Regions from separate parts of the Streptomyces sp. NPDC048521 genome, predicted to be linked through region 1. Evidence: riboswitches for the same ligand, from Rfam matches in the RefSeq annotation. Region 1 holds a riboswitch; the other holds the start of a gene.

Evidence for each region. Region 1 has a riboswitch for glycine ahead of gcvP (aminomethyl-transferring glycine dehydrogenase). Riboswitches for the same ligand answer to the same signal wherever they lie in the genome.
Region 2: it holds a riboswitch for glycine, as region 1 does, so the genes downstream of both, gcvT (glycine cleavage system aminomethyltransferase GcvT) here and gcvP (aminomethyl-transferring glycine dehydrogenase) in region 1, are expected to answer to the same signal.

The regions. Positions count from the first base shown of each region.
Region 1 is NZ_JBICWR010000001.1:885,048-899,940, forward strand. It holds gene ACGFRF_RS04355 (amino acid transporter) at 1-1,599, shown strand, start outside; gene ACGFRF_RS04360 (molybdopterin-binding protein) at 1,698-2,093, shown strand; gene modA (molybdate ABC transporter substrate-binding protein) at 2,348-3,169, shown strand; gene modB (molybdate ABC transporter permease subunit) at 3,166-4,026, shown strand; partial or broken gene ACGFRF_RS04375 (ABC transporter ATP-binding protein) at 4,470-5,513, shown strand; gene ACGFRF_RS04380 (molybdopterin-binding protein) at 5,542-5,961, shown strand; gene gcvP (aminomethyl-transferring glycine dehydrogenase) at 6,018-8,903, opposite strand; glycine riboswitch at 9,078-9,172, opposite strand; gene ACGFRF_RS04390 (PRC-barrel domain-containing protein) at 9,292-9,663, shown strand; gene ACGFRF_RS04395 (DNA polymerase IV) at 9,585-11,081, opposite strand; gene ACGFRF_RS04400 (MerR family transcriptional regulator) at 11,149-11,832, opposite strand; gene ACGFRF_RS04405 (bifunctional nuclease family protein) at 12,105-12,578, opposite strand; gene ACGFRF_RS04410 (MerR family transcriptional regulator) at 12,663-13,400, opposite strand; gene ACGFRF_RS04415 (FHA domain-containing protein) at 13,445-14,275, opposite strand; gene ACGFRF_RS04420 (DUF881 domain-containing protein) at 14,466-14,893, opposite strand, start outside.
Region 2 is NZ_JBICWR010000003.1:60,536-75,428, forward strand. It holds gene ACGFRF_RS07835 (ABC transporter permease) at 1-549, opposite strand, end outside; gene ACGFRF_RS07840 (enhanced serine sensitivity protein SseB C-terminal domain-containing protein) at 901-1,686, opposite strand; gene ACGFRF_RS07845 (enhanced serine sensitivity protein SseB) at 1,860-2,651, opposite strand; gene ACGFRF_RS07850 (AAA family ATPase) at 2,724-3,404, opposite strand; glycine riboswitch at 3,584-3,676, shown strand; gene gcvT (glycine cleavage system aminomethyltransferase GcvT) at 3,833-4,960, shown strand; gene gcvH (glycine cleavage system protein GcvH) at 5,078-5,455, shown strand; gene glyA (serine hydroxymethyltransferase) at 5,470-6,735, shown strand; gene ACGFRF_RS07870 (L-serine ammonia-lyase) at 6,836-8,203, shown strand; gene ACGFRF_RS07875 (hypothetical protein) at 8,190-11,033, opposite strand; gene ACGFRF_RS07880 (hypothetical protein) at 11,264-11,827, shown strand; gene ACGFRF_RS07885 (glycoside hydrolase family 25 protein) at 12,024-12,581, shown strand; gene ACGFRF_RS07890 (caspase family protein) at 12,601-14,893, opposite strand, start outside.

The DNA.
Region 1 (14,893 bases):
GGCAAGCTGTTCGTGCTGACCCTGCTGGGCTTCGCGGCCACCGACTTCCTGATCACCATCACCCTCTCGGCGGCCGACGCCTCCACCCACCTCGTGGAGAACCCGCACCTCACCAGCACCCTGCACGGGCACCAGATGGTGATCACGTTGTTCCTGGTGGCCCTGCTCGGCGCGGTGTTCCTCAAGGGCTTCCTGGAGGCCATCGGGGTCGCGGTCGCCCTGGTCGGCGTCTACCTCGCGCTCAACCTCGTCGTCGTGGCCACAGGCCTGTGGCACGTCATGACGGCCGGGCACGTGATCACGGACTGGACCAGCGCCCTGACCACGGAACACGGAAACGTCTTCGTGATGATCGGGGTGGCGCTGATCGTCTTCCCCAAACTCGCCCTCGGTCTGTCCGGCTTCGAGACCGGCGTCGCCGTCATGCCGCACGTCCAGGGCGACGCGGGCGACAGCGAGCAGCGTCCGGCCGGCCGGATCAGGGACACCAAGAAGCTGCTGACCACCGCCGCGCTCATCATGAGCTGCTTCCTGATCGCCACCAGCTTCATCACCACGCTGCTGATCCCCGCCGACGAGTTCAAGACGGGCGGCGACGCCAACGGCCGCGCGCTCGCCTACCTCGCGCACGAATATCTCGGCAACACCTTCGGCACGGTCTACGACGTCTCGACCATCGCCATCCTGTGGTTCGCCGGCGCCTCCGCCATGGCCGGCCTGCTCAACCTGATGCCGCGCTATCTCCCCCGGTACGGCATGGCACCGCACTGGGCGCGGGCCGTGCGCCCGATGGTCATCGTCTTCACGCTGATCGCGTTCCTGGTGACCTGGATCTTCGACGCCGACGTCAACAAGCAGGGCGGTGCCTACGCCACCGGTGTGCTGGTGCTGATCAGCTCGGCGGCGATCGCGGTGACCATCGCCGCGCGCAAGGCGGGGCAGCGCGGCTGGACCATCGCGTTCACGGCGATCTCGACGGTGTTCCTGTACACGACGGTCGTGAACGTCATCGAGCGCCCGGACGGTGTGAAGATCGGTGCCTGCTTCATCGCGGGCATCATCCTGGTCTCGCTGCTGTCCCGGCTGGCTCGTGCCTTCGAGCTGCGCGTGACCAGCGTGACGCTCGACCCGCTGGCGGAACGATTCATCCGGGACATGGCCAGCCGCAAGATCCGGTTCATCGCCAACGAGCCGGATCGCCGTGACAAGGCCGAGTACCGGGACAAGATCGAGCAGATCCGCGCCGACAACGACATGCCCGAGCAGGAGGACTTCGTCTTCGTCGAGGTCACGGTCACCGACCCCTCCGAGTTCGAGGCGGGCCTGACCGTCCGCGGCGAAGTGCTGCACGGCCGCTACCGGGTGCTGACCCTGGAGTCCGCCTCCATCCCGAACGCCCTCGCCGCGCTCCTCCTCCACGTCCGTGACCGCACCAACTGCACCCCGCACGTCTACTTCGAGTGGACCGAGGGCAACCCGTTCGCCAACTTCCTGCGCTTCTTCCTCTTCGGCCAGGGCGAGGTCGCCCCGGTCACCCGCGAGGTGCTCCGCGAGGCAGAACCGGACCGGGCACGACGGCCCCGCGTGCACACCGGGTGAGGCCGAAAGCAGCAGTCACGCACTCAGAGTCCGTCGCGCCGTACCGTGCGGTCGACCCGAACTCCATGATCCCGGTGCCTGGCCCTATCGTGACCGGCATGCAGTCCTACACGATCGGCCAAGCGGCGCGGCTGCTCGGCGTGAGCCCGGACACCGCCCGCCGCTGGGCCGACGCGGGCCGGGTGGCCACCCACCGCGACGAGGCCGGACGCCGTCTCATCGACGGCCGGGACCTCGCCGCGTTCTCTGTCGAACTGGCCCAGGCGGGCGGCGCCGAGGAGGACCCCTCCCACACGTCCGTGCGCAACGCCTTCCCCGGCATCGTCACGGCGATCAAGCTGGGCGACGTCGCGGCCCAGGTGGAGATTCAGGCGGGCCCGCACCGCCTGGTGTCGCTGCTGACCCGGGAAGCGGTCGAGGAGCTGGGCCTCGAGGTCGGCATGGAGGCCACCGCGCGCGTGAAGTCCACCAACGTGCACATCGACCGCACCTGACCCGGCCGGCCGCCGCCCCTGACGCCCTCGGTCACGGCCCGCTGCCTGCCCGGACGCCGACGGCCGCACAACGACACCCGCGTCCGAGAGCGTCGTGCGAACGCACATGCAAGCTCCCAGCCTCAGGTTGGCAGCTGATGCGATGCCACAGGAGACTTGAGCCTGGCAGATGCGGCATTATCATCGCGGCACGGCCATTGTCCGGCCGTCAGGACGCGACCGTCGTTCCGCAGAGCCCGAGGAGTCGACCCGTGATGACCCGTTCCGTGCGCCGGACCCGGCGGACGCTGCAGCTGGCCGGTGCGGGAGCCGCCGCTGTGATGGCGCTCAGCGCCTGCTCCTCGTCGTCCGACGCGAAGGACTCGTCCGGTGCGTCGGGCAACTCGGCCTCCCCGAAGGTGTCCGGCACGGTCACCGTGTTCGCGGCCGCCTCCCTGAAGGAGAGCTTCACGACCCTGGGCAAGCAGTTCGAGAAGCGGCACCCGGGCACCGAGGTCAGCTTCAACTTCGGCGGCAGCGACACCCTCGCCGCGAACATCACCGGCGGAGCCCCGGCGGACGTCTTCGCCGCCGCGAGCCCCAAGACCATGGCGATCGTGACGGACGCGAAGGACGCGGTCGGCACGCCGGCCACCTTCGTCCGCAACCGGCTGGAGATCGCCACCCTGCCGGGCAACCCGCACCGGGTGGCCTCCCTGGAGGACCTCACCAAGTCCGGTCTGAAGGTCGTCCTGTGCGACCGGACGGTGCCGTGCGGCGCCGCCGCCCAGAAGGCCCTCGAGGCCGGCGGGGTCGACCTCACCCCGGTCTCCTACGAGCAGGACGTCAAGGGCGCCCTGACCAAGGTGGAACTGAAGGAGGCCGACGCGGCGGTGGTGTACAGGACCGATGTGAAGGCCGCGGGCGACAAGGTGGAGGGCGTGGAGTTCCCCGAGTCCGCCCAGGCCGTCAACGACTACCCGATCGCCCTGCTGAAGAACGCGCGGAACACCGAGGCCGCGAAGGCGTTCATCGCTCTCGTGCGGTCCGCCGAGGGCCAGCAGGTGCTCGGCGGGGCAGGGTTCCTGAAGCCGTGACCTCGGTCCGCGAACCCGGCGCAGCGACCGGTCCCCGCACGGGCCGGCCGCTGCGCCGCCGCGTCGCCACGAGGGGCCGACGCGGGGTCCCGTTGCCGCTGCTGGTCCCGGGTGTGCTGGCCCTGGCGTTCCTGCTGCTGCCGCTGCTCGCACTGCTCCTGCGGGCGCCCTGGCGCAGCCTGCCCGACCAGCTGAGCAGTGCCGAGGTGTGGCAGGCGCTTCAGCTGTCCCTGGTCAGCGCCACCGCGGCCACCGCCGTGAGCCTCGTCCTCGGCGTGCCGCTGGCCTGGCTGCTCGCCCGTACGGACTTCCCCGGCCGTGGCCTGCTGCGCGCCCTGGTGACGCTGCCCCTGGTCCTCCCGCCGGTCGTCGGCGGTGTGGCCCTGCTCCTCGCCCTGGGGCGCAACGGTGTCATCGGCAAGTGGCTGGACGCCTGGTTCGGGATCACGCTGCCGTTCACCACCACCGGAGTCGTGATCGCGGAGGCGTTCGTCGCGATGCCGTTCCTGGTCATCAGCGTCGAGGGCACCCTGCGCGCCGCCGACCCGCGCTACGAGGAGGCGGCCACCACACTCGGCGCGTCCCGCTTCACCGCGTTCCGCCGGGTCACGCTGCCGCTCATCGCCCCGGGTATCGCGGCGGGCGCCGTGCTGGCCTGGGCCCGCGCCCTCGGCGAGTTCGGCGCGACGATCACCTTCGCGGGCAACTTCCCCGGCCGCACCCAGACCATGCCCCTCGCGGTCTACCTCACCCTGCAGAACGACCCCGAGGCCGCCATCTCCCTCAGCCTGGTGCTGCTGGCCGTCTCGATCGCGGTACTGGCCGGCCTCAGGGACCGTTGGATGACGACATCATGACAAACCCCCACCCCACACCCACCGACCCCGCAGAACCCCCACAGCAGCAGCCCATACCGATGGCCACAGAACCCCTGGAACCCCCACACGAACTGCCCGCGCCCGCAGCCGCCGACGCCACCGAGTCCCCCCAACCACCGGCACCCCCGACCACGAAGGCCGCAACGCCCCCACCGGGATCGCATGCACCCGCAGCCGCCGACCCCACCGAGCCCCCACAACCACCGGCACCCCCGACCACGAAGGCCGCAACGCCCCCACCGGGATCGCCGGCACCCGCAGCGGCCGCCGACGGCGCCGAGCCCCCACAGGGGCCACCCGCACCCGACCATGAAAGCTGCACGGGTGGTGCGGGTGGGAACCCCGATCCGGCCGAAGGCCGGCCACCCACCACCGACCCGCACCCACACCCGCACCCACACCCACACCGCACGACGCCCCCTCCCCCCGAAGGCCTCGACGCCCACCTCGTCGTAGACCGCGCCGCTTTCCACCTGGACGTGACCCTGACGGCCACCCCAGGGGACGTCCTCGCACTGCTCGGCCCCAACGGCGCCGGCAAGACCACCGCCCTGCGCGCCCTCGCCGGACTCGTCCCGCTCACCGACGGCCACCTGCGCCTGGACGGCACCCCACTGGAGCGCACACCCCCGGAGTCCCGCCCGGTCGGCGTCGTCTTCCAGGACTACCTGCTCTTCCCGCACCTCTCCGCCCTGGACAACGTGGCCTTCGGTCCGCGCTGCCAGGGCGCGAGCAAGTCGGAGGCCCGCGCCCTGGCCGCGGCATGGCTGGACCGCATGGGCCTCGCCGACCACGCGGGCGCCAAGCCCCGCCGGCTCTCCGGCGGCCAGGCCCAGCGCGTGGCCCTCGCCCGCGCCCTGGCCACCCGCCCCCGGCTGCTTCTCCTGGACGAGCCGCTCGCGGCCCTGGACGCCCGTACCCGTCTGGAGGTCCGCGCCCAGCTCCGCCGCCATCTGGCCGCGTTCGAGGCGGTCGCCGTCCTGGTCACGCACGATCCGCTGGACGCCATGGTGCTCGCGGACCGGCTGGTGGTCGTCGAGCACGGCCGGGTCGTCCAGGAAGGCAGCCCCTCCGACATCGCCCGCCATCCGCGGACCGACTACATCGCGCAGCTCGTCGGCCTCAACCTCTACCGGGGACAGGCCGAGGGGCACAGGGTACGACTCGACGCCGGGCCCTCGATCACCACCACGGAGGAGCTGTCGGGGCCGGTGTTCGTGGCGTTCCCGCCCTCCGCCGTGACCCTGTTCCGGGACCGGCCCACGGGCTCCAGCGCCCGCAACCTGTGGCGCTGCGAGGTCGCCGGCCTGGAGACGCACGGCGACCAGATCCGCGCCGACCTCACCGGCGAACTCGCCCTCGCCGCCGACCTCACCACGGTCGGCGCCGCCGAACTGGACCTCCACCCCGGTGCACCGGTCTGGGCGACGGTCAAAGCGACGCAGACGCACGCATACCCGGCCTGAGCGCCTTCCGGCACTACGGTGAGGGGCCATGACCCTGAGCATCCGCAACCAGCTTCCCGGCACCGTCACCGAGGTGCACCCCGGCGAAGTCATGGCGACCGTCGATGTCCGCCTGACCGGCGGCCAGCACCTCACAGCGGCCATCACGCGGGAGGCCGTCGAGCACCTGGGCCTCGCCCCGGGCTCTCCGGTGAGCGCCCTGGTGAAGTCGACGGAGGTCTCCCTCGCCACCAACCGCGTCGAGGGCCTGTCGATCCGCAACCAGCTCGCCGGCACGGTCACCCATCTCGAACTCGGCGAGGTCATGGCGATCGTGAAGGTCACCGTGGACGGCGGCGAGATCACCGCCGCGATCACGAAGGACGCGGCCGGCGACCTCGGCCTCTTCGTGGGCTCCGATGTCGTCGCCCTGATCAAGTCGACCGAGGTCGCGCTGGCCACGACGTAGCACAGCCCGAAGGCCCCCGCCCGGAACCCGGGCGGGGGCCTTCACCATCGGCTCGCTCAGTCCTCGTACGCGTCCAGCGGCGGGCAGGAGCACACGAGGTTGCGGTCGCCGTAGGCCTGGTCGATACGGCGCACCGGCGGCCAGTACTTGTCGGCGGCCGAGACGCCGGCCGGGAAGACGGCCTCCGTGCGGCTGTAGGCGTGCGCCCACTCCCCACCGAGCGCGGCCGCGGTGTGCGGGGCGTTGCGCAGCGGGCTGTCCTCGGCGGGCCACTCGCCGGATCCGACCTTCTCGATCTCCGCGCGGATGGCGATCATCGCGTCGCAGAACCGGTCCAGCTCGGCCAGGTCCTCCGACTCCGTCGGCTCGATCATCAGCGTTCCGGCCACCGGGAAGGACATGGTCGGCGCGTGGAAGCCGTAGTCGATGAGGCGCTTGGCCACGTCGTCGACGCTCACGCCGGTCGCCTTGGTCAGCGGGCGCAGATCGATGATGCACTCGTGGGCGACCAGATTGCCGGGCCCGGTGTAGAGCACCGGGTAGTGCGGCTCGAGGCGCTTGGCGATGTAGTTCGCGGAGAGCACGGCGACCTGCGTGGCCCGCTTCAGGCCCTCGCCGCCCATCAGGCGGACGTACGCCCACGAGATCGGCAGGATGCCCGCGCTGCCCCACGGAGCGGCCGAGATCGGGCCCACACCCGTCTCCGGACCGGCCTCCGGCTGGAGCGGGTGGTTCGGCAGGTACGGCGCCAGGTGCTCGCGGACCGCGACCGGACCGACGCCGGGGCCGCCGCCGCCGTGCGGGATGCAGAAGGTCTTGTGCAGGTTCAGGTGGGAGACGTCACCGCCGAAGTGGCCCGGCTTGGCGAGGCCGACCAGGGCGTTGAGGTTGGCGCCGTCGACGTAGACCTGGCCGCCGGCCTCGTGGACCTGGGCGCAGATGTCGGCCACGTGCTCCTCGAACACGCCGTGCGTCGACGGGTAGGTGATCATGAGGACCGCCAGCTCGTCGCGGTACTGCTCGATCTTCGCCCGCAGGTCCTCGACGTCGATCTCGCCGTCCTCGGCGGTCTTGACGACGACGACCTTCATGCCGGCCATCACGGCGCTGGCCGCGTTGGTGCCGTGCGCGGAGGACGGGATCAGGCAGACCGTGCGCTGCTCGTCGCCGTTGGCGCGGTGGTAGCCGCGTACGGCCAGCAGACCGGCCAGCTCGCCCTGCGAACCGGCGTTCGGCTGGAGCGAGACCTTGTCGTAGCCGGTGACCTCGGCGAGACGTTCCTCCAGCTCGTGGATGAGCGTGAGGTAGCCCTCGGCCTGCTCGGCGGGCGCGAAGGGGTGCAGCTGGCCGAACTCGGGCCAGGTGACCGGCTCCATCTCGGTGGTCGCGTTGAGCTTCATGGTGCAGGAGCCCAGCGGGATCATGCCGCGGTCGAGCGCGTAGTCCCGGTCGGCGAGCTTGCGCAGGTAGCGCAGCATCGCGGTCTCGGAGCGGTGCTCGTGGAAGACCGGGTGGGTCAGGTAGTCGCCGGTGCGCAGCAGCGCCTCGGGCAGGGCCTCCTCGGCGGCCGCGTCCAGCGCCTCGATGTCGCCCTCGACGCCGAAGGCGGCGAAGACGGCGTCCAGCTGGCCCCGGTCGGTCGTCTCGTCGCAGGCCAGGGAGACGTGATCGGCGTCGACCAGCCGCAGGTTGACGCCGTTGTCGCGGGCGGCGGCGACGACCTGGGCGGCCTTGCCGGGCACGCGCGCGGTGACGGTGTCGAAGTAGGCACCGTGGACGATCTCCACACCGCCGGCCTTCAGGCCCTCGGCGAGGATCGTGGCGTAGCGGTGGGTGCGGCGGGCGATGGTCCGCAGGCCCTCCGGGCCGTGGTAGACGGCGTACATGCCGGCCATCACGGCGAGCAGCACCTGCGCGGTGCAGATGTTGCTGGTCGCCTTCTCCCGGCGGATGTGCTGCTCACGCGTCTGCAGCGCGAGCCGGTAGGCCTTGTGGCCGTCGGCGTCGACCGAGACGCCCACGAGCCGGCCGGGCAGGCTGCGCGCGAACTTCTCCTGCACCGCCATGTAGCCGGCGTGTGGACCGCCGAAGCCCATCGGCACGCCGAAACGCTGGGTGGTGCCCACGGCGATGTCCGCGCCCAGCTCCCCCGGGGGGACCAACAGGGTCAGCGCCAGCAGGTCGGCGGCCACGGTGACGAGCGCGCCCAGCTCGTGCGCCTGGTCGATGACCGGCTTGATGTCCCGTACGGCACCGGAGGCGCCCGGGTACTGGATCAGCACGCCGTTGATCTCACGCTCGGCGATCTCGGCCGGGATGCCGTCGCTGAGGTCGGCGACGACGACCTCCACGCCGGTCGGCTCGGCGCGCGTCTCGATGACGGCGATGGTCTGCGGCAGCGCGTCCGCGTCGACCAGGAACAGGCCCTTTTTGTTCTTGCCCATCCGCCGGGACAGCGCCATCGCCTCGGCGGCGGCCGTGCCCTCGTCCAGCAGGGAGGCGCCGGAGGTGGGCAGACCGGTCAGCTCGGCCACCACGGTCTGGAAGTTCAGCAGGGCCTCCAGGCGGCCCTGGGAGATCTCCGGCTGGTACGGCGTGTAGGCCGTGTACCAGGCCGGGTTCTCCATCACGTTGCGCAGGATGACGGGCGGGGTGAAGGTGCCGTAGTAGCCGAGGCCGATCATCGAGCCGAGGACCTGGTTGCGGTCGGCGAGCGAGCGCAGCTCGGCGAGCACCTCCGCCTCGGTACGGGCGCCCGGCAGGTCCAGGGCGTCGGCGTTCTTGATCACATCCGGGACCGCGGCGGCGGTCAGCTCGTCGAGCGAGCCGTATCCGATGTGCGCGAGCATCTTGGCCCGCGCCTCCTGGTCGGGCCCGATGTGGCGCTGCTCGAAGGGGATGCCCTGCTCGAGCTCGGAGAGCGGAATGCGATGGGCGGTCATTGCGGAGGCCTCCTGGTCTGACGCGACCTTCGAGGGGCACCCCGGTACGGATACCCCGACGGCCTCCCCCTCTGTCATCTCAACCTGAGAGCTTCACCGGGTGCCCGAGGGTCCCGGCTTTCACCGTCGGTGAGAGCGGACGCCGTCGACATCCGCTCTGCTTTCCAGAGTGACCTCGTCCGTGCGGTACGTGAGCCTGAGAGATTCCGGGGAGGATTTGCTCCTTCGGCGCCTCCGAGGTGGTCGGAGGACTCTCCCGCACGGGGTCAGCAGCCGCTGTCAGCCTACCAGCGAGGTCGACGCCCGAGCCTTCGAGTGGCCGCCTCACTGATTGTGCTCTTTTGTAGTGCTTACGGATGAGTTGCGACCACTTGGAGGGAGAGGGACCGTGCAGACCGACATCGATCCGCGCAACCTGATCGGCCGCAAGGCGTTCGACCGCAATGGCACCAAGATCGGCACCATCGACGAGGTGTACCTCGACGACGCGACCGGCGTACCCGAGTGGGCGGCCATACGCACCGGCTTGTTCTCACGGGACGCCTTCGTCCCGCTGGAGCCGAGCGAGCTGATCGACGGCGCCCTGCGGGTCCCCTTCGACCGCGCCCTCATCAAGGACGCCCCCGACTTCGGCGTGGGCCGCCACCTCTCCCCCGAGCAGGAACTCCAGCTCTACCACCACTACGGTCTCGACCTGGCCCCACCTCCCCCGCTCCCGGACCACGACTTCGGCAGACTGGCGGGCTCGGAGGAGACCTGATCCTCCGCATCCGGGGTCGGCTGCGGAGCCTCGTAGCGGTCACCGCCCGTTGGACCGACACGGGCGGGCCGGTCGGCGACGTCGCCCGCCGCCACCAACGGCAAGGGCTCCGCCTCCTCCAGCGCGGGATCGTCGACCCGGAACGTCCGCACCCGTCCCGGCTCCGACCGAGGCGTCTCGAAGCGCACCGTGACCCGGCCCAGGCCGCTGCCCTGCACCCAGCCGTGACCCCACTCGGCATGCCGTACGTCCTGCCCGGCACGCCACTGCCGCTCGGCGGGCTCCGGCTGCCGGGCCACGGCCTCGGGTACGACGTCCACGGCGAGGTCGCCCGCCGCCCGCTCACCCGCCGCCTGCGCGAACAGGTCCTCCTGGGTGTAGTCGGCCAGCCCGGTGACGCCCACACCGAGCAGCCGTACCCCGCCCGTGGTGTCCACGGAGTCCAGCAGCCGCGCGGCCGCCTCCCGGATGACGGCCGGATCGTCCGTGGGCCCGCGGAGCGTCTCGGAGCGGGTCAGGGTCGAGAAGTCGTACCGCCGCACCTTCAGCACGATGGTCCGCCCCGACAGCCCGGCGCCGCGCAGCCGCCGCACGCACCGGTCGGCGAGCCGCTGCACCTCCAGGCCGACCCGCAACCGGTCGTGGATGTCCACGTCGTAGGTGTCCTCGACCGACACCGACTTCGCCTCCCGCTCGGCCACCACCGGCCGCTCGTCGCGGGCCAGTGCCATGGCGTGCAGCGCGTGCCCGTGCGCCTTGCCGAGCAGCCGCACCAGTTCGTCCTCGCCCGCCTCCGCCAGTTCCTCGACCGTGGTGATCCCGGCCCTGCGCAGATGGTCCCCGGTGGCCGGCCCGACCCCGGGCAGGGTCCGCACCGGCATCGGCCCCAGCAGCGCCCGCTCGGTCCCCGGCTCGATGACCACCAGACCGTCCGGCTTGGCCTGCTCGGAGGCGATCTTCGCGAGCATCTTGGAGGCCGCGAGCCCCACCGACCCGGTGAGTCCCGTGACCGCCCGGATGTCCGCGCGCAGCTTCACCCCGGCCAGCCGCGCCGACTCCTCGTCCCAGGCCGCTCCCCCGGCCTCCAGATCCACGAACGCCTCGTCCAGGCTGAGCGGCTCCACCAGCGGCGACAGCTCCCGCAGCAGCGCCATCACCTGCTCGCTGACCGACCGGTACAGGGCGAAACGCGGCACCAGATACGCGGCATTGGGTGCCAGCCGGCGCGCCTGGGCCATGGGCATCGCCGAGTGCACCCCGAAGACCCGTGCCTCGTACGACGCGGTCGCCACCACCCCGCGCGGTCCGAGCCCGCCCACGACGACCGCCTTCCCGCGCAGGCTCGGCTTGGACGCCTGCTCCACCGAGGCGAAGAAGGCATCCATGTCGAGATGCAGGATCGTGGGCGCGTTTCTCACATGTCCGATGCTGCACCACGGCACTGACAATGCGGTGGCACCGGAGGGCGCCCGATCGGCCCGGCGGTCAGACCGCCCGGTTGCGGCGCCGTGCCAGCTCGTCCGCGGGGTTGTGGCCGACGAGGGTCTCGCCCGTGTCGATGCGCTCGCCGTGCAGCTGGGACAGGGCGCTCTCCACGTCCCGCCACACCACGCCGACGGCGATCCCGAAGATGCCCTGGCCGCCCTGGAGCAGGGCGTGGACCTCGTCCGGCGAGGTGCACTCGTACACGGTGGCGCCGTCGCTCATCAGGGTCATCCGCTCGAGGTCGCGGAAACCGCGTTCCCTGAGGTGCTGGACGGCCGTGCGGATGTTCTGGAGCGAGACACCCGTGTCCAGAAAGCGCTTGACGATCTTCAGGACGACGACGTCCCGGAAGCTGTACAGGCGCTGGGTTCCCGAACCGTACGCGGGCCGCACACTCGGCTCGACCAGGCCCGTCCGGGCCCAGTAGTCGAGCTGCCGGTAGGTGATCCCGGCGGCCGCGCAGGCCGTGGGCCCGCGATAGCCGATCTCCTCGGACGTCATGGACGCCGCCCCTCCGCCGTTCGGCACCGCCGCCGGCCGCTGCGGAGCGTGATCGACCGCGCTGCCGTGATGGGGATATCCCCCGCTCGAACGCAGCTGAGAGCTCGGGGGAGGGTACGGACCGCTCTCCCCGAAACCGCGTCCCGAGGCACCCCCAGCCGTACCGTCGCCGCTGGTTCTCACGCCGACCTCCGTCCTTGACCTGCCTTCTCGACGGTAGGCAGTCACCAGGGGTGCGTCAACGATCGCCACACTCGGCACGCCGAGTGATAATCACCCTAGGAGTGGTTTTCCGTGCCCCACCGCGGGGAAAGGCTAGCCGAATGCGCTCGTGAGAGGCCGTAGGACGCTCTCAATGGCCGGTGGCAATTGCCCACGAGCCGGGCCCCGCAAACGACCGGTGGCCGACCCCCCAGAACCCCGGTACGGCGGGCCGGCCTCGCACCGTCTGCCGCTCACTGGCTGCTGGTGCCGAAGTCCTCGGGCGAGATCTGGTCGAGGAACTCGCGGAACTTCTCCACCTCGTCCTCCTGCTCGTCCGGAATGGCGATACCCGCGTCGTCCAGCACCGTGTCACTGCCGTAGATCGGCGTTCCGGTGCGCAGGGCCAGCGCTATGGCATCGGAGGGACGGGCGCTGACCTCGACCCCACTGGCGAAGACCAGCTCCGCGTAGAAGACGCCTTCCCGCAGATCGGTGATGCGTACTTCGGTCAGGTCCTGGCCGACGGCCTCCAGCACGTCCTTGAACAGGTCGTGGGTCAGCGGTCGCGCGGGGGCCATGCCCTGCTGGGCGAAGGCGATGGCCGTCGCCTCCCCCGGCCCGATCCAGATCGGGAGGTAACGGTCGCCCCCCACTTCGCGCAGGAGCACGATCGGTTGGTTGGAGGGCATTTCGACCCGGACACCTACGACATCGAGCTCGTTCACACAGCAACCCTAGGCCGTGCTCGGGATGTTTGGGTAGTCGGGCCGGGAACAGGTGCCCGATCCGGCCGCTCCGGGACCCCGGATTCAGGGCAGCCGGACGCCGAGAGCGGTCTTCACCAGGGCCGCGTGCAGCTTCACCGTGAGCGCCGCCAGCTCCTTCGTACGGGCCTCGGCATGCGCCCTGGTCTGCGGATTGCGGTGCCGCTTGAGCGGGGCCACCACCTGGTCGACGAGACCCGCCTCACGGTCCGCGGCGGCCTTCATCACCCGAAGGTGGCGCGGCTCGATACCGAACCGGCCCAGCTCGGCGACGAGGGACGCCACGGTGACGACCTCGGCGTCGTACGCCCCGTCCTCCAGGGGCGCGATGAGCCCGTAGGACTCCCACTCCTTGAGCTCGGCATCGTCGATTCCCGCCGCCGCCATCAGCTCCGCCCTGCCGACCCGGGCCACCGTGCGCGCCCCGGACGGCTCCGGGACGTCCTCCGCGGTCCGCTGGCGCCCCACCAGGGGCAGCGGGACGGCCTCGCCCCGCTCCATGGCGTCCAGGTGCTCCCGGATGACCTTGAGCGGCAGATAGTGGTCCCGCTGCATCCGCAGGACACGCCCGAGGCGCTCGACGTCCCCGGCGCTGAACTTGCGGTACCCGGACGGGGTCCGCTGCGGCTCGATGAGGCCCTCCGACTCCAGGAAGCGGATCTTGGAGATGGTGACCTCGGGGAACTCGTCACGCAGCACGTTCAGCACCGTGCCGATGCTCATCAGCACGCCGTCCCTGGCGGCGGCACCGCTTCGGGCACCGCCGCTCGGTGTTTGAAGCATGGACCTTCCCTGGGGGTCCCCCCGGACGCCGGTCCGGGGGCGGGTCAGATGCCCTGCCGGCTCGCGTAGAACACCAGCCGGTACTTGCCGATCTGCACCTCGTCACCGTTCGCCAGAGCCACCTGGTCGATCCGCTCCCGATTGACGTACGTGCCGTTCAGGCTGCCCACGTCGGCCACGGTGAACGAGCCGTCCGGGGTACGCCGGAACTCCACGTGCCGACGCGAGACCGTCACGTCGTCCAGGAAGATGTCGCTCTGCGGATGACGGCCGGCCGTGGTCAGATCGCTGTCCAGGAGGAAGCGGCTGCCCGAGTTCGGTCCGCGGCGCACCACCAGCAGCGCCGAGCCCAGCGGCAGCGCGTCCACCGCGGCCTGCGCCTCCGGCGAGAGCATCGGCAGCGGCGTCTGACCGGTCGCCTCAGCCTCGTAGGCCTCGATGCCGGAGATCGAGATCGTGGACGTCGTCTCGGAGGCACGCTCCGGCGTCACACCGGGGCGCAGCGGCGCGCCGCAGTTGGAGCAGAACCGGGCGTTCTCCGCGTTCCGGTTACCGCACCTCGTACACACCAGGACCGACATGGACGGACCCTCCTGCCGCGGCTGCCCCGCCGGGGCATTGGACGCGTACGGGTCGGGGGCAAACCCTCCACCCGTACCTGAGGTTGACGGTTGCCCGAAACCTATGCCGCCGGACTGGGCAGGGTCAACAGACGCCGCGCCCTGACCACCGGAAATGTCACCGCCCGGACCAGCGACCTGGTCCCGGAACAGCGGGCGCTGGCCCTCCGCGTCAGGCTGTGCGCGATGGCGAGCGGTCGCGTTGTCGCTGCCCTCTCGCGCGCTCTTGCCGAACAACTTCGCAAACAACTTCACGGGCGATTCCCCTTGACCGAAACAGACCCGCCCGTGGGGCAGGACGAACCCTGATTGCCTACACCGGCCGAGCCGGACATCCTCACAACGTCCGTAACCACCAGACAGTTTCCACCACGCACCACCTCTTCGGTGCGCCGACCCCCCGCAACCTCATGCCCCTGCCGGACGTTCCCCATGCACCACCGGTTCACTGGGAGGACGACCGAGCGTAGTCAGGCCGCTTCGCCTGTCGCAAGGCATCCACGACGATCTTGTCCGACCGCTCGACGGTCACCGTGGCCTGCTCCTTCTCCAGGGTCTGCACCACGCCTCCAGGGATGTTCAGCGCCGGCTCCAGATCCTGCGGCTTGCCGATGACCTGGAAACGATAGGGAGCGTTGATCTTGTTCCCGTCGACGCTCACCGTCTTGCCCGCATCCGTGAAGTAGGTGTTCGCGACCACGCGAACACCGTTGACCTGGATCGCCTCCGCACCGGCCGCGCGCAACTCCTGGATCGCGTCGAGCAGCATGTCCGCCTGGACCGTCCCCTTCGTGTCCTCGATCGTCATCGTGATGCCGGGACCCCGCGCCGCCACGGTGCCCGCCAGGATGCCGAGTTGCCTCGCCTTCTCGG
Region 2 (14,893 bases), on a different contig from region 1:
GCCGCCCTGCAGGGTGGCGGAGATGGCGATCGCGAAGAGCAGGAGGGGGAAGGCGAGGAACGTGTCCATCAGCCGGCTGATGATCGAGTCGACCCGCCCGCCGTAGTAGCCCGCGACGACACCCATGATCGCGCCGATGACGTTGGACAGGATGGTGGCGCCGAACGCGACCACCAGCGACACCCAGGAGCCCTCGAGGACGCGGGTGGCGATGTCGCGGCCGAACTTCGGGTCGACGCCCAGCGGGTGGTCGAGGCTCATGCCGCCCCAGCCGCCCTTGGGCAGCGAGGTGTCGGGCGTGATCAGGTCCTGGTGGAAGGCGTTCGGGTCGAGGCCGAACACGGCCTGGAGCGGGCGCGAGAGGATCGCGAGGAGGACCAGCAGGATCACGATGACGCCACCGACGACGGCGACCCTGTCCTTCTTGAAGCGGGTCCAGGCGATCTGGCCCAGGGAACGACCCTCGATCTGCCCCTTACCGGCACCCTCCAGCACAGCCTCTGGCTGTGCCTCGGTTGCCGCCCCGGTGGTCTCGATCGGTGCGGTCACGGTGAGCGACCCCTCTCGCCGGTGGTGACCGGCCTGCGCCTGCCGCGGATTGCGGCTTTGTCGACTTGCCATCGATCAGGAGGTCTCGACCTCCTGTCTGACTCGCGAGTCTTCAGCGTCGCCGCGATCACCCGCCAGAGCTGACGGCGAAAGTATGCGCAACCGTGATGCAGTGCAGGGGATTCCGTTATCCGAACAGTGGGTAACGCCCCCCGGACGCGGGCCAGTTGGGACAGAACGGTGAATCCGCTCAGTTCGGGACGTATCGCTGCCGTCTACGCGCGCAGAAGTGAGGCCCCGAGTCGATTCCGCGCTACGCCCTCACAAGGTCCGATGCCGGGCGACGTCGGATCAGTAACCGCCGGGCACCGGCGGATAACCGTATCCGGCGGCCGGGGCCTGCGGCGGAGGCGGGGCCTGAAGCTGAGGCTGGGGCGGAGCCGCGTGGGCCTCGCGGTCGTAGAACGGACGCGCCTGGGCCCGCATCCACATCACCACCGGGTCGTAGTCGTCGGCCATCGCGACCGTCGACACCGGCAGCCCCTCCGGGACCGCCCCGACCGACTGCTGCATCATCGCGCGCACCGAGTCGACCGCGGCGGGCGAGGTGTCGTACACGTCCAGGCCGATGGCGAGATACGGCGCCCCGAGCGCCGGCTGCACCCAGGCGCGGCGCAGTGAACGCAGCGCCGGGGTACGGTGGGCGTTCTGCGCGAGCAGGGCGTAGAACTGCGGGATCTCGATGCCGGGTTCCGTGAGCCGGAGCGGGCCGGCGGGCTGGCGGTCCAGGCCAGTGGCGATGCGGCGCAGATCCAGCCAGGGGATGCCGACGCCGCCGCCCGGGGCGTGCGGGTTGAGCCAGAGGCCGTAGTGGTCCGGGTAGAGGGTGCGGGCCACGTCCAGTCCGTCGACGACCTCGTAGGAACGGTTCCAGCCGCTGGCCGACAGTTCCTGGGCGGAGGTCACGCAGGGGGCGTAGTGGCAGCCGTCGACCTCCATGTTCCCGTACTGGGCGTCCGGGGAACCGGCCTGGCCGTGCCACAGGAGCATCCAGATCTGGCCGGAGGACGGGGTGGCGAGGGCGCGCAGCAGGGCCTCGTAGGCGTCGTAGCGTCCGGGCGTGACCTGGCGCAGCATGTGCTCGACGCTGCCGCTGTGGCTCGCGCTCACCTGGTGTACCGGCCCTTCTTTTCAGTGCCCCGCGTTCGGAGACAGCTTAAGCGCCTGGCAGCTCGGGGCTTCTGGTTCGTGCGCGGGTGCGGGTGGTTCTGTGGCTGGTCGCGCGGTTCCCCGCGCCCCGTCGAGCTGCTTCAGTGACCGTATTGATAGAAGGGCCGCACGTTTGTCCTCAGCCATTCGGCCACCGGGTCGTCGGTGACGTCCAGGAGGACGAGGTTGACCGGCCACTTGACCGGGACTTTGCCGAGGGCCGTGCCCAGGGCCTCCAGGGGAAGGGCCCGCAGGTCGCCCTCCCATCGGGAGAGTTCCACGCCGACGAACATCACCGGGTCGGCCGTCTCGATGACGGCGAGGCAGCGGCGGGCGGTGAGGACGACGCCGGTCGCGGCGAACTCGGCGGAGGCGGCGGAGAGGAAGTCGACCGGGTCGTCCTGCCAGTCGGGCTCGAAGAGGCGGACCCGGCCGCCGGTGCCAGGGCCGTCGAGCGGGGTGCGGCCCGCACGGCACAGCTCGGCGACCGCCTCGGGCGGCAGCGGGACGCCGACCACGCCGCCGGGGTTCACGGCTATGCCCGCCTGCGGGGGCAGGCCCTGGGCGAACTCCACGGCGGGGGCGATGGTGTACGACATGTGGGAGCCGGCCACCTGACGGAGCTGTTCCTCGGAGCTGAAGACCGGGACGTACGCCTGGCCGTCGATGTCCATCGTGGGCAGGTCCAGCGGGCCGCTGTCCGGGCCCCCGCCGTTGGGCAGGGGGATCCACAAAAAGCTCCGGCCGAGCACCTCGATGATGCGGCCGCCCGCGGAGGGGATGCCGAGGGAGGCCGAGAGCACCTCCTCCAGTTCGTTGCCGGGCCACCCGCCGTGCGGGTGGGGGTGCGCCTGTGCCGGGAAGTCCGCGGGAATGTCCGCCGGGAAGTCCATCTGCCTACCGCCTGCTGGGAACCGTGCTGTGGCTCAAAAGGCTAGCGGGTGGCTCCGACGTGCTCGCCGGGATCAGCCCGAGAAGGCGATGCGGTGCAGGCTGTCCGCCGCGGCCCGGTCCAGCAGGACCGCCGAGCCGCAGCCCGCGGGCAGTTCGCCCCGCTCGACCGCGCCGAGCAGCCGGGCGGTCGTACGACGATGACGGCGGAAGGCGTAGCGGGAGACGCCCCGGCGGCGCTCCCGCTGGCCCGCGCGGGCGGTCTCGGCCGGCACGTCGAGCAGCAGCAGATGCAGGGAGCCGCCGCGGCGGCGGGCCTCGCGGGCGAGCCACGCGCGCACCCAGGCCTGGGTGCCGCAGTCGTGCACCACGAGGCCTTCCTCGGTGCGCAGCGCGCGGCGCAGTCCGGTGTAGTGGGCGAGGCGGACCAGGGGGCGGTACAGGGCGTAGGGCAGGCCACGGGGCACACGGGCCGCGAAGTCGTCGCGGGCGTCCTGGGAGTCGATGCGGCGGCCGGAGACCGCGCGGTGCATCAGCGTGGACTTGCCGCTGCCCGGCAGTCCGGTGACCACGACGACGTCACGCGGGCCGAAGACCAGGGCGCGGGGGCAGCGGCCGGCGCGGTCGCGCAGATCGCGGACGACCGGGGCGGGGCGCTCCGCGCAGCGCTCGCGGGCGGAGGCGGAGGGCTGCTTCGGCACCGCGACGCCGGTCGTGGTGGCGGTGGCGGCGGCGTACGCCGTGGTCCTCTTCACCGTGATCGTCCTCCCCTGTGGGCTCGGTCATACCCATGCCCGCTGTATGTAAAGAGAAGGTAATGGGAGGTGGTCGGCGGTTCGGTGCGCGTACGGCCACAGCTCGGTCACAGATGCGGGCCCTGACGGGCGGGGGCGCGGCGTGCAATGATGTGCCCGCCAACTGCATACCGGCCGCTTGAATCCGCGCGGGAGAGTCCCCAGGTCACTGGGGCGCCGAAGGAGCAAGTCCCTCCCTTGAATCTCTCAGGCCCCGTTACCGCGCGGGCGAGGCACATCTGAAAAGCGGGTCGCTGTGACAGTGGCTCCACCCAAGGTGCAAGCCGTGATCGTCCCTGTGGCGGTCGTGGCGAACCTCTCAGGTTCCGATGACAGATGGGGAGGAACGTTCCTCGCCCCGTCCGTGTGCCCTGGGAGACGACCGACCGATGAGCAGTACCGAACCCACTGAGCTGCGCCACACCGCGCTGGACGCGCTGCACCGCTCGCTCGGTGCGACGATGACCGACTTCGCCGGCTGGGACATGCCCCTGCGCTACGGCTCCGAGCGCGACGAGCACCTCGCGGTGCGGACCAAGGCCGGTCTGTTCGACCTCTCCCACATGGGCGAGATCACCGTCACCGGCGCGGGGGCGGCCGCCTTCCTGAACTTCGCCCTGGTCGGCAACATCGCCTCCGTCGGCGTCGGCCGCGCCCGCTACACCATGATCTGCCAGGCCGACGGCGGCATCCTGGACGACCTGATCGTCTACCGGCTGGCCGAGACCGAGTACATGGTCGTGGCCAACGCCTCCAACGCCCAGGTGGTGCTGGACGCCCTGACCGAGCGCGTCGCCGGCTTCGACGCCGAGGTCCGCGACGACCGCGACGCCTACGCGCTGATCGCCGTCCAGGGCCCGCAGTCCCCCGGCATCCTGAAGTCCCTCACCGACGCCGACCTCGACGGCCTGAAGTACTACGCCGGCCTGCCCGGCACCGTCGCCGGTGTCCCCGCGCTGATCGCCCGTACTGGCTACACCGGCGAGGACGGCTTCGAGCTGTTCGTGAAGCCGGAGCACGCCGTGGAGCTGTGGCAGGCGCTCACCAAGGCGGGCGAGGGCGTCGGCCTGGTCCCGTGCGGCCTGTCCTGCCGGGACACGCTGCGCCTGGAGGCGGGCATGCCGCTGTACGGGCACGAGCTGACCACGGAGCTGACCCCCTTCGACGCCGGGCTCGGCCGGGTGGTCAAGTTCGAGAAGGAGGGCGACTTCGTCGGCCGCGAGGCCCTCACCGAGGCAGCCGCCCGGGCTCAGGAGAACCCGCCGCGGGTGCTCGTCGGCCTGGTCGCCGAGGGCCGTCGCGTCCCGCGCGCCGGGTACGCCGTCGTCGCGGGCGGCGAGGTGATCGGAGAGGTCACCTCCGGCGCCCCCTCCCCCACCCTGGGCAAGCCGATCGCCATGGCCTACGTCGACGCGGCGCACGCGGCCCCCGGCAGCGAGGGCGTCGGCGTGGACATCCGGGGCAGCCACGAGCCGTACGAGGTCGTGGCGCTGCCGTTCTACAAGCGCCAGAAGTAGACACTGGGCGCGGCACGTCCCGGCGGACGTGACCCTGCGCACCTTCCCCCTGCTCACCAGCAGCCCCAGCAGTCCCCCCTTCACCAGCACTTCCGCGCGTACAGGAGAATTCAGGCCATGAGCAACCCCCAGCAGCTGCGCTACAGCAAGGAGCACGAGTGGCTGTCGACCGCCGAGGACGGCGTCGCGACGGTCGGCATCACCGAGTTCGCGGCCAACGCGCTCGGCGATGTGGTCTACGCCCAGCTCCCCGAGGTCGGTTCCACCGTGGAGGCGGGCGAGACCTGCGGTGAGCTGGAGTCGACCAAGTCCGTCTCCGACCTGTACTCGCCGGTCTCCGGTGAGGTCACCGAGATCAACGAGGACGTCGTCAACGACCCTTCGCTGGTGAACTCGGCCCCCTTCGAGGGCGGCTGGCTGTTCAAGGTGCGCGTCACCGAGGAGCCGGCCGACCTGTTCTCCGCCGACGAGTACGCCGCCCACACCGCCGGCTGAGGAGTCGTAGCCCTATGACTGTCCTGAACACGCCCCTGCACGAGCTGGACCCGGAGATCGCCGCCGCGGTCGACGCCGAGCTGAGCCGTCAGCAGTCCACCCTGGAGATGATCGCCTCCGAGAACTTCGCGCCGCTCGCGGTGATGGAGGCGCAGGGCTCGGTCCTCACCAACAAGTACGCCGAGGGCTACCCGGGCCGCCGCTACTACGGCGGCTGCGAGCACGTCGACGTCGCCGAGCAGATCGCCATCGACCGGATCAAGGAGCTGTTCGGCGCCGAGTACGCCAACGTCCAGCCCCACTCCGGCGCCTCCGCGAACCAGGCGGCCCTGTTCGCCCTGGCCCAGCCCGGGGACACCATCCTCGGCCTGGACCTGGCGCACGGCGGCCACCTGACCCACGGGATGCGGCTGAACTTCTCCGGCAAGCAGTTCGACGTGGTCGCCTACCACGTGGACGCCGCGACCGGCCTGGTCGACATGGCCGAGGTCGAGAAGCTCGCCAAGGAGCACCGCCCCAAGGTGATCATCGCGGGCTGGTCGGCGTACCCGCGCCGGCTGGACTTCGCCGAGTTCCGCCGGATCGCCGACGAGGTCGAGGCGTACCTGTGGGTCGACATGGCGCACTTCGCGGGCCTGGTCGCCGCCGGACTCCACCCGAACCCGGTCGATTACGCGGACGTGGTCACCTCCACGACCCACAAGACCCTCGGCGGCCCGCGCGGCGGCATCATCCTCGCCAAGAAGGAGTTCGCGAAGAAGCTGAACTCGTCCGTCTTCCCGGGCTTCCAGGGCGGTCCCCTGGAGCACGTGATCGCGGCCAAGGCGGTCTCCTTCAAGGTCGCCGCTTCGGAGGAGTTCAAGGAGCGCCAGCGCCGTACGGTGGAGGGTGCGCGCATCCTCGCCGAGCGCCTCACGGCGCCCGACGCCCGCGAGGCCGGCGTGAACGTCCTGTCCGGCGGCACCGACGTGCACCTGATCCTGGTGGACCTGCGCGAGTCCGAACTGGACGGGCAGCAGGCCGAGGACCGCCTCCACGAGGTAGGCATCACGGTCAACCGCAACGCCGTCCCGAACGACCCGCGCCCGCCGATGGTCACCTCGGGTCTGCGCATCGGCACGCCCGCCCTCGCGACCCGCGGCTTCACGGCCGAGGACTTCGCCGAGGTCGCGGACGTGATCGCCGAGGCGCTCAAGCCGTCCTACGACGCGGAGTCCCTGAAGGCGCGGGTGAAGGCGCTCGCCGACAAGCACCCGCTGTACCCGGGTCTGAACAAGTAAGTCACCTTTCGCGGGGCACCGCGCACACTGGAAGAACCGGCGTGCGCGGTGCCCGCGCCCTGTACCACCCTTTGCACCACCCCGTATTGAGGAGTCACCCGTGGCCATCTCGGTCTTCGACCTGTTCTCGATCGGCATCGGCCCGTCCAGCTCCCACACGGTCGGCCCGATGCGCGCGGCGCGCATGTTCGCCCGCCGGCTGCGCAACGAGGACGTGCTCGGTTCCGTCACGTCCCTGCGCTGCGAGCTGTACGGCTCGCTCGGCGCGACCGGCCACGGCCACGGCACCCCGAAGGCGGTCCTGCTGGGGCTGGAGGGCGCCTCGCCGCGCACGGTGGACGTCGAGACGGCCGACCAGCGGGTGGAGACGATCAAGCAGACCGGGCGTCTGAACGTCCTCGGCGAGCACGAGATCCCCTTCTCCTTCGACGACGACCTGGTCCTGCACCGCCGCAAGGCCCTGCCGTACCACGCCAACGGCATGACCGTCCGGGCGTACGACGCCCAGGGCAGCGAGCTGCTGTCGAAGACCTACTACTCGGTCGGCGGCGGCTTCGTCGTGGACGAGGACGCGGTGGGCGCGGACCGCATCAAGCTGGACGACACGGTCCTGAAGTACCCCTTCCGCACGGGCGACGAGCTGCTGCGCCTGACCAAGGAGACGGGCCTGTCGATCTCCTCCCTCATGCTGGAGAACGAGCGGGCCTGGCGCACGGAGGAGGAGATCCGGGCGGGCCTGCTGGAGATCTGGCGCGTGATGCGCGCGTGCGTGCAGCGCGGCCTGTCCCGCGAGGGCATCCTGCCCGGCGGCCTGAAGGTCCGCCGCCGCGCGGCCGTCACGGCCCGGCAGCTGCGCGCCGAGGGCGACCCCTTGGCGCACGCGATGGAGTGGATCACCCTCTACGCGATGGCGGTGAACGAGGAGAACGCGGCCGGCGGCCGAGTCGTCACCGCCCCCACGAACGGTGCGGCGGGCATCATCCCGGCGGTCCTGCACTACTACATCGACTTCGTGCCCGGCGCCGACGAGGACGGAGTCGTCCGCTTCCTGCTGGCCGCCGGTGCGATCGGCATGCTCTTCAAGGAGAACGCCTCCATCTCCGGTGCCGAGGTCGGCTGCCAGGGCGAGGTCGGCTCCGCCTGCTCCATGGCGGCCGGCGCGCTGGCGGAGGTCCTGGGCGGCTCCCCGGAGCAGGTCGAGAACGCGGCCGAGATCGGCATGGAGCACAACCTCGGCCTGACCTGCGACCCGGTCGGCGGCCTCGTCCAGATCCCGTGCATCGAGCGCAACGGCATGGCCGCGGTGAAGGCGGTGACGGCCGCGAAGATGGCGATGCGCGGCGACGGCTCCCACAAGGTGTCCCTGGACAAGGTCATCAAGACCATGAAGGACACGGGCGCGGACATGAGCGTCAAGTACAAGGAGACCGCTCGGGGCGGGCTGGCGGTCAACATCATCGAGTGCTGAGCACCGGCGCGGCGGAACCGTCGTCGACCGGTCGCCAGGGGGCGGCGATCGTCGCTCCGGGCTCGATGCCGTAGCGGCTCAGTCTCTCGGCCTCGCCTGAGCGGCCGGTCCGGTGCAGCAGGGCGACGAGCCGGTGTTCCGCACCGTCACCGTCGCCCGCTTCGACAGCGCGCAGCAGAACCTCGACGATCTCCTCCGCCGCCCCGAACGTGTCGATGAGGACTTCCGCTTTCGAGCGCGCCGAGCCCCGCCGGCATCCGGACGCCGGCCCGGGCCACGGCTGCACCGTGTAGTGGGGCTCCCAGCCGTACAGGCGCAGGGCCAGGCCGAGATCACCGTCCTCGCAGGCACGGTCGAAGAGGCGGTTGAACACGAGGACCTCCAAGAGGCCCGACCACCCCTCACAGCTTGCCAGGAGACTCTCCTTGGAGGCGTCCGGACAGGACTTCAAGCGGTCGTACAGCGCATCGGTCATGTCCTGCACGACACGGCGGTCGGCCGCCATCCCGTCCCACAGCGACGAGAGATCCTTCCGGTGGACCACCTGTGGCACGGCCTCCTTCCGCACGGCCTCCTGCGCCGCCTCCGGCACGGCCTCCTGTCCCGGTCGCTCCGGCGGTGTCTCGCGCCCGGACTCCTTCCCCCAGCGCTCCAGTTCCCCGCGCGCGCCCCGGTCGCCCGACTGTGCCCTGCTCACCAGATGGGACCATGCCTCGTCGTCCCGCTCCAGACGGCGCAGCAGCCGGTACCGCGCGGCGGAGGCACAGGGCGGCGCTTCGTCGCCGATGTCCTGGAGCCAGGCAAGGGCCTCCTCCGCATGGCCGTTGTCCACCATGACTGAGACGGCGGCTTGGAACAGGCCGCTGTCCGGGATCAGGGCGCAGGAGCGGGCCCAGACCTCGGCCGCGTCCGGGTGGCCCGCCGCCAGGAGGATCTCCACCATCTCCCAGCCCCCTCCCTGCTGCGGGAGGGTGACGTCGTCTCCCCGGGAAGCGGCACGGCAGGCCAACTCCACCGCCCTGCGGGTCAGTCCGAGGGACCGTGCCAGACCCGCGGCGCCGGCGAGGGCCGCGACGCTCGCCGTCCCGTCGAGATCGAGCTGCGGGATGCTCCACCGGGCGATCTCCGACCGCCGGCGTCCCAGGCGCTCCAGCAGCGGCAGCACGGCGAATCCGAAGACGTGCGCCCCTCTTTCGAGGGCCCGCCGATAGCAGCGCAGGGCCGTCTCCGGGTCGATGTCCTCCAGGAGCCGTCCCCGGTGGGCTGCCGCCTCGGCGTCACCGCTCGCCTCCGCACGCGCGTAGAGGCGGTCCGCGAGCCGGCGCAGCCCCCGGCGCTCCGCCGCCGCGCCGACGGCGGTGAGGTGGTGCGGCTCGCCGTGTGCGAGGAGCGCCCGCCACATGCCCGCCGGTACCGGCACCGCGGTCCGGCGCCCGGAGCGAGCGCGGTGTTCCAGCGCGTCGTTGAGTCGGTAGTACGGGCCCGCGGCCCCCTCCTCGTACGGCCGACGCGGAACGCGTCCCAGCGGGGGCCGGACGCCGCGGCACTCCGCTCGGTCCGAGAGGTACGCCAGCGCGGCGGCCGCGAAGTCCTCCCCTTCCGCCTCGTACTCCCAGTCCTCCAGGTAGGCGACGGCTCCCTCGGCCAGCAGCCGCTCGGGCAGGGCGGGGCCGTAGCCGAGCAGGCGGGCGTGGGTGGCGGAGCGCAGCAGAGCCTTGCCGCCCGGCGAGGCCTCCTGCGCCAGCCGCAGGACACGGGGGACGCCGCCGAGGTACTGGGTGACGGCGATCTCGCTGCGGTCCGGTGTGGTCGACCGGGCATGGCGGACCGCTTCGTCGATACGGGGGTCGGAGCGGGCCTGCCGGCGCATCGTCCGCAGAGCGGCGCCCCGGAAGGTTGCCGGGACCTCCACGACATGGCCCTCCAGCAGCAGCCGGGCGTGTGTGCCGTGCCGGCCGGCGCTCGTGGTGCGCAGGGCGCGGTAATCGTCGGGCCACATCGTGTCGACGATCAGGACCGGCGCCCGCAGTTCGTCGTGGACCAGCCGGCGCAGCCCCCGAGCCAGGTCCTCCCGGGCGTCGGCCGTGGAGAGCAGCAGGCGTTCCCGTGTGTCGTCCAGCCAGACCACGGTGCGCGGTCCCACCCGCTCCAGATCCGCCATCAGCTGGGCGTGCGTGCCGCTCTTGGCGGGCTCCCAGATCGTCCAGTCGGCGCGGACCTCCGGGACCGAGGTCAGGGCTTCCCACAGGGCCCTGGTCTTGCCGGTGGAGGGCTCGCCGACGAGCAGCAGGCTCGCGCTCGTGCCGCTCGCGGTCCGGGCGGCGATCCGCGCGAGTTCCTCGTCGTGGGCCCGGGGGACGTAGTCCGGCATGCGCGGGAGTCCGGGCCGGCCGGAGACGCGGATGACGTCGTACGCGCTCAGCTCCCACGGGCCGCCGAGGGATCCGAGGGGACGCCCCACGGTGGTCTCCGGCTCCGCGGCACGCCGGGCGTGACTCTCGTCCCAGGCCCGTCGGCGCAGCGTCTCCCACTCGGCCAGCTCCTGCCGCGTCGGGCGTCGCTGTGCCGTCCGGTCGTACAGCTCGTGCAGCAACGCGCTGAGCGGGTTGGCGAGTTCCGGTGACGGCGCGGCCTTGCGGTCCAACGCCGGGTCCGCCGGCACCGCCTTCCCGCTCAGCCAGGCACTGAGGGTGCTCGTCGACAGTGCCGTGCCCAGGGGCTTGCGCGCGGAGACCCGCTGGGCGAGTTCCGCCTGGGTCCGGTGCCCCGCCGCCGCCACCAGGTCGGCGAGCCTCTTCGCGAAGAGCTGCCGGTACGACACTCGACCCACCGCCTCCCCCATGTCCCCGCCCCGTCCGTCCCGTCCGGATCCGGCCCGGACGCCCGGATCGCCTGCTGACCAGCGGTGTCGCCGGTCATCGCCTGATGAGGAGTCGACGCTGCGGCGCTCGCCGTGGTCCGGTGCGGCCGTCCATCGGCCCTCCCCGACGCCGTCGGGGGCGAGTAACGGAGCGCTTGCGCATGTTTCCCCTCATCACGTCGATTCCCGACCTTACCGGGATGTCCGGGGCCCCGGCCCGTCTGTCGCTCGCACAGGAGCAGGCCTCGTCCCACGTCCCCATCCTGCAAACGGCCATCGCCGCCGCAGCGTTCCTCGTGGTGCTCGCCGGGTTCGTGTACGGCGTCCGCAACCGTCGACGCGACGGCCTCAAGGAGCGCCTGGCCGAGGCTGCCCGCGTGCTGCGCCTGCTCGACGTCGACGTGCGCCGGCTCCAGGACGCGGAGCGGCCGGCCACGACGGCGGAGCTCGGACGGTTGCGCGCCCGGCGTCCGCAACTCGAGCGCGCCGTCGCCCAGTGCCCCACGGGTCGCACGGCGCGCCGCCTCCGCTCCCGGCTGGCGGCGGTCGCCGAGCATCTGACCCGATGCTGCGCGACCGGGGCGGCCCCGCTGACGGAGATCGAGGCCGCGTACACCGCGGCCCACGCGCCGGACGACGTACCGGCACAGCTGCGCCTGCCGCTCTTCGCCGGACGGGTCCGGCAACAGGAGCGGGCCCTGGTCGAGCTGGCCGTCGCAGTACGCAAGGCCGAGGCGACGGTCGCGCGCTGGCGCCGCTTCTGACCCGCCGTGGGAGGGGGAGTCCCCGGCCATCCCCCTACCGACCGACGCCGAAGTCGTCGCTCGTCTCACCCTGTTGGCCAAGAGCCACGCGAGTCTCATCACCTCGGAGCGGACAGCGAAGCCGGCGTCCGTGCCGAGTTCGGCGACCGCCCGAAGCCGAGGTTCCGGATGCGGCCGCAGGGGGCACAACCCCAGCATGCTGCACGGCATCGACGTAAGCGCCTACCAGTCCTCCGCATACGACACGGACGGCCTCTCCTTCGTCTTCATCAAGGCGACGGAGGGCCGCTCGTACGTCAATCCCCGACTCACCACCCAGACGAAGACCGCCCGCGACGCCGGACTCGTCGTCGGCTTCTACCACTTCCTGTGGCCGGGCAACCTCACCGCCCAGGCCGAGTACTTCGTCCGCCACGCCCCGGACCGCCCGGGCGACCTCCTCGCCGTCGACTGGGAGACGACCGGTGAGGGCACCCACGCGAGCAACGCGGACAAGGACCGCTTCATCCGCAAGGTGAAGGAGTTACGACCGGACAACCGGGTCGTCCTCTACTGCAACCGCCACTTCTGGCTGAACATCGACACCACTTCCTACGCCGGCGACGGCCTGTGGATCGCCGACTACGTCACCGCGGGCAAGCCCCGCATCAAGGCGAAGTGGCGGTTCCACCAGTACACGAGCGATCCCCACGACAAGGATGTGGCGAACTTCGCCGACAAGGCCTCCTTGCGCAAGTGGGCAGCCGGGGAGTGACAGGACCGATGTGCGCCCGTCAGCCGTAGACGATGTCGCCGGCGAGGACGAAGCCGAGCCGGACGAGACGCTCGGCCGTCTCCCGGAGCGGCTGGCCGCTGCGGACAGCGAACTGGGAGACGTGCCGCAACTTCAGCGGGGTTCCCTTTTCCAGCCACGCGGCGCCTGAACCGACGTTGTTCACGAGGCGCAGATCCTCCCATTCCATGCGCTCCAGCAGCGTCACCGCGCGATCCGAGCAGAAGATGCCCAGCTCCGCGCACCTGGCCGCCACATCGCGGGGACGTCGCCCCAACTTGACCGCAAGCTCCAGCACATGAGCCGACGAAACGGGGGCCTGGAAGTCCAGCCAGGGGGCATCACCGTCCCCATCCCGGCTGAGGAGGTCGAGGTCACTTCGGTCCACTCGCTCGGGCAGGTCCGTCTCGGGGACTCGCAGTCCGCAAGCCGCCAGGAAGGCCGCGACCTCGGCAGGGCGACGCCGGGTCCGGTCAGCACTGCACATGATGTGGCCCAAGGACACAGGAGCTCCCCAGTCGAGCCACGGCGACTGCCCGTCAAGGCTCTTGCTGAGGTAGACGAGATCGCTGGGATCGAAGCGCTCGGGGAGAACCGGATCACCGAGGACGCAGACTCCCAGCTCCGCCAGTCCCTGTGCCACGTCCTCGGGGCGGCGTCCGAGTTCGGCAGCGGCCACCAGCACCTGCGGCAACGGCACGGGATCCGACGTGTCCAGCCAGGGCCCGACGCCGTCCAGGTCACGGCTGAGGACGACCAGGTCCACTGGGCGCACCCGGTCGGGCACACGCACGCCCTCCGGCAACCGCAGCCCCCACTCCGCCAACCGCGACACCACGGCCTCGGGGGTCCAGTCCAGTTGCTCGGCGACCGCCAGTACATGGCCCAGCGGCACAGGCTCAGAGGCTTCCAGCGGCGGCGCGTACCCACCCAGACCGAGAAGCGTCTGATCGAAGGGCAGGGCACTGTCCGGCAGTGCCAGGGCCGGTGGGACCTTCAGCCCGAGGGCCGCCAGGCGTGCCCCTACCACCGCAGGAGAACGCCCCCAGGACATGGCGCACGACAGCAGGTGTGCCACGGGCACCGGCTCGGCGTCATCCAGCCACGCAAGCTCTACCTGGCGATGTTCGACGCCGAGGAGGAAGAGGTCTTCGGGGTCCACCGTTTCGGGCACCGCCACGCCCTCCGCCGGCCGGAGCCCCCACTCCGCCATCCGCTGGACCACCGCTCGGGGCGCACGGCCCAGCGTGGTGGCGACCGACAGCACATGGCCCAGCGGCACGGGTGACGTATCGATCACCCATGGCGGTCGTCCGTCACTGCCCCAACTGAGCAGGACGAGGTCTTCGGGGTCAACGGTCTGCGGCACCCGTACACCCTCTGCCGGCCGAAGGCCCAACTCCGCGAGTCGTCCCACCACTTCCAGCGGGGGGCGCCCCAGACGGTGTGCCGTACCGAGCACATGGCCGAGTGGCACCGGCTCGTTGGGATCGAGCCAAACGCTGCCCTGTCTGTCGTCCGAGGAGGCGTGCGCCGCACTCCCGTCGAGGGCGAGCACGGCATCGTCCGTCGGCCGCGCGACCGGCAGCGCGACGGGATCGGTGACGGTCGCTCCGGCGACGACACCGGCGGCCGCCCAACTCAGTATGCGCCAGTCCTGGATGGCCGCAGGGACGCCTTGGCCGACGAAGCCACGCATCACCGAGTCATCGTTCAGGACCAGTCCCGTGTCCGCCGGGAAGCAACCCACCACCGCCACGTCCAGTTCGTGGCCGTTCACCACCCATGGCCGGTATCCGGACCGTACCAAGGCCTCATGGACCGCGTCGGCCAGCAGCGGCCGGTGCCTGACCAGTTCCGACAGCCAGCCGTGGTCCAGCACCTCGCCGTGCTCCAGCAGCAGGGCGGGGATCTCTTGGTGAAGGACCTCAGCGACGTGGGCCCGGTCATAGCCCAGCGTCCGTCTGCGGTCGACGGTCAGCTGGGGCGCATACCGCCCGGTGAGGTTGACGACGGCGCCGTACAACCCCTCCCCCACCCAGACTCCGTCCGCGAGCACACCGCCGTGCGTGCTGGTCCACCACACCTCAGGGCGCGACGTGGCATCCACCCGCGCGCCCTCCACTCGCGCGGCCTCCGCGGAGTACGGGTCCGATCCGCCCAACGGCGCAACGGTCGACAACACATGCGGCTGCCACTCCAGCCTCGTCCCCGCCTCCTCCGCGACAACCGCGTACTCAGAGATCCACAGCAGCCGCCGCAGCAGATCCGTGCAGGAGAGTGGGCGGTCGGAG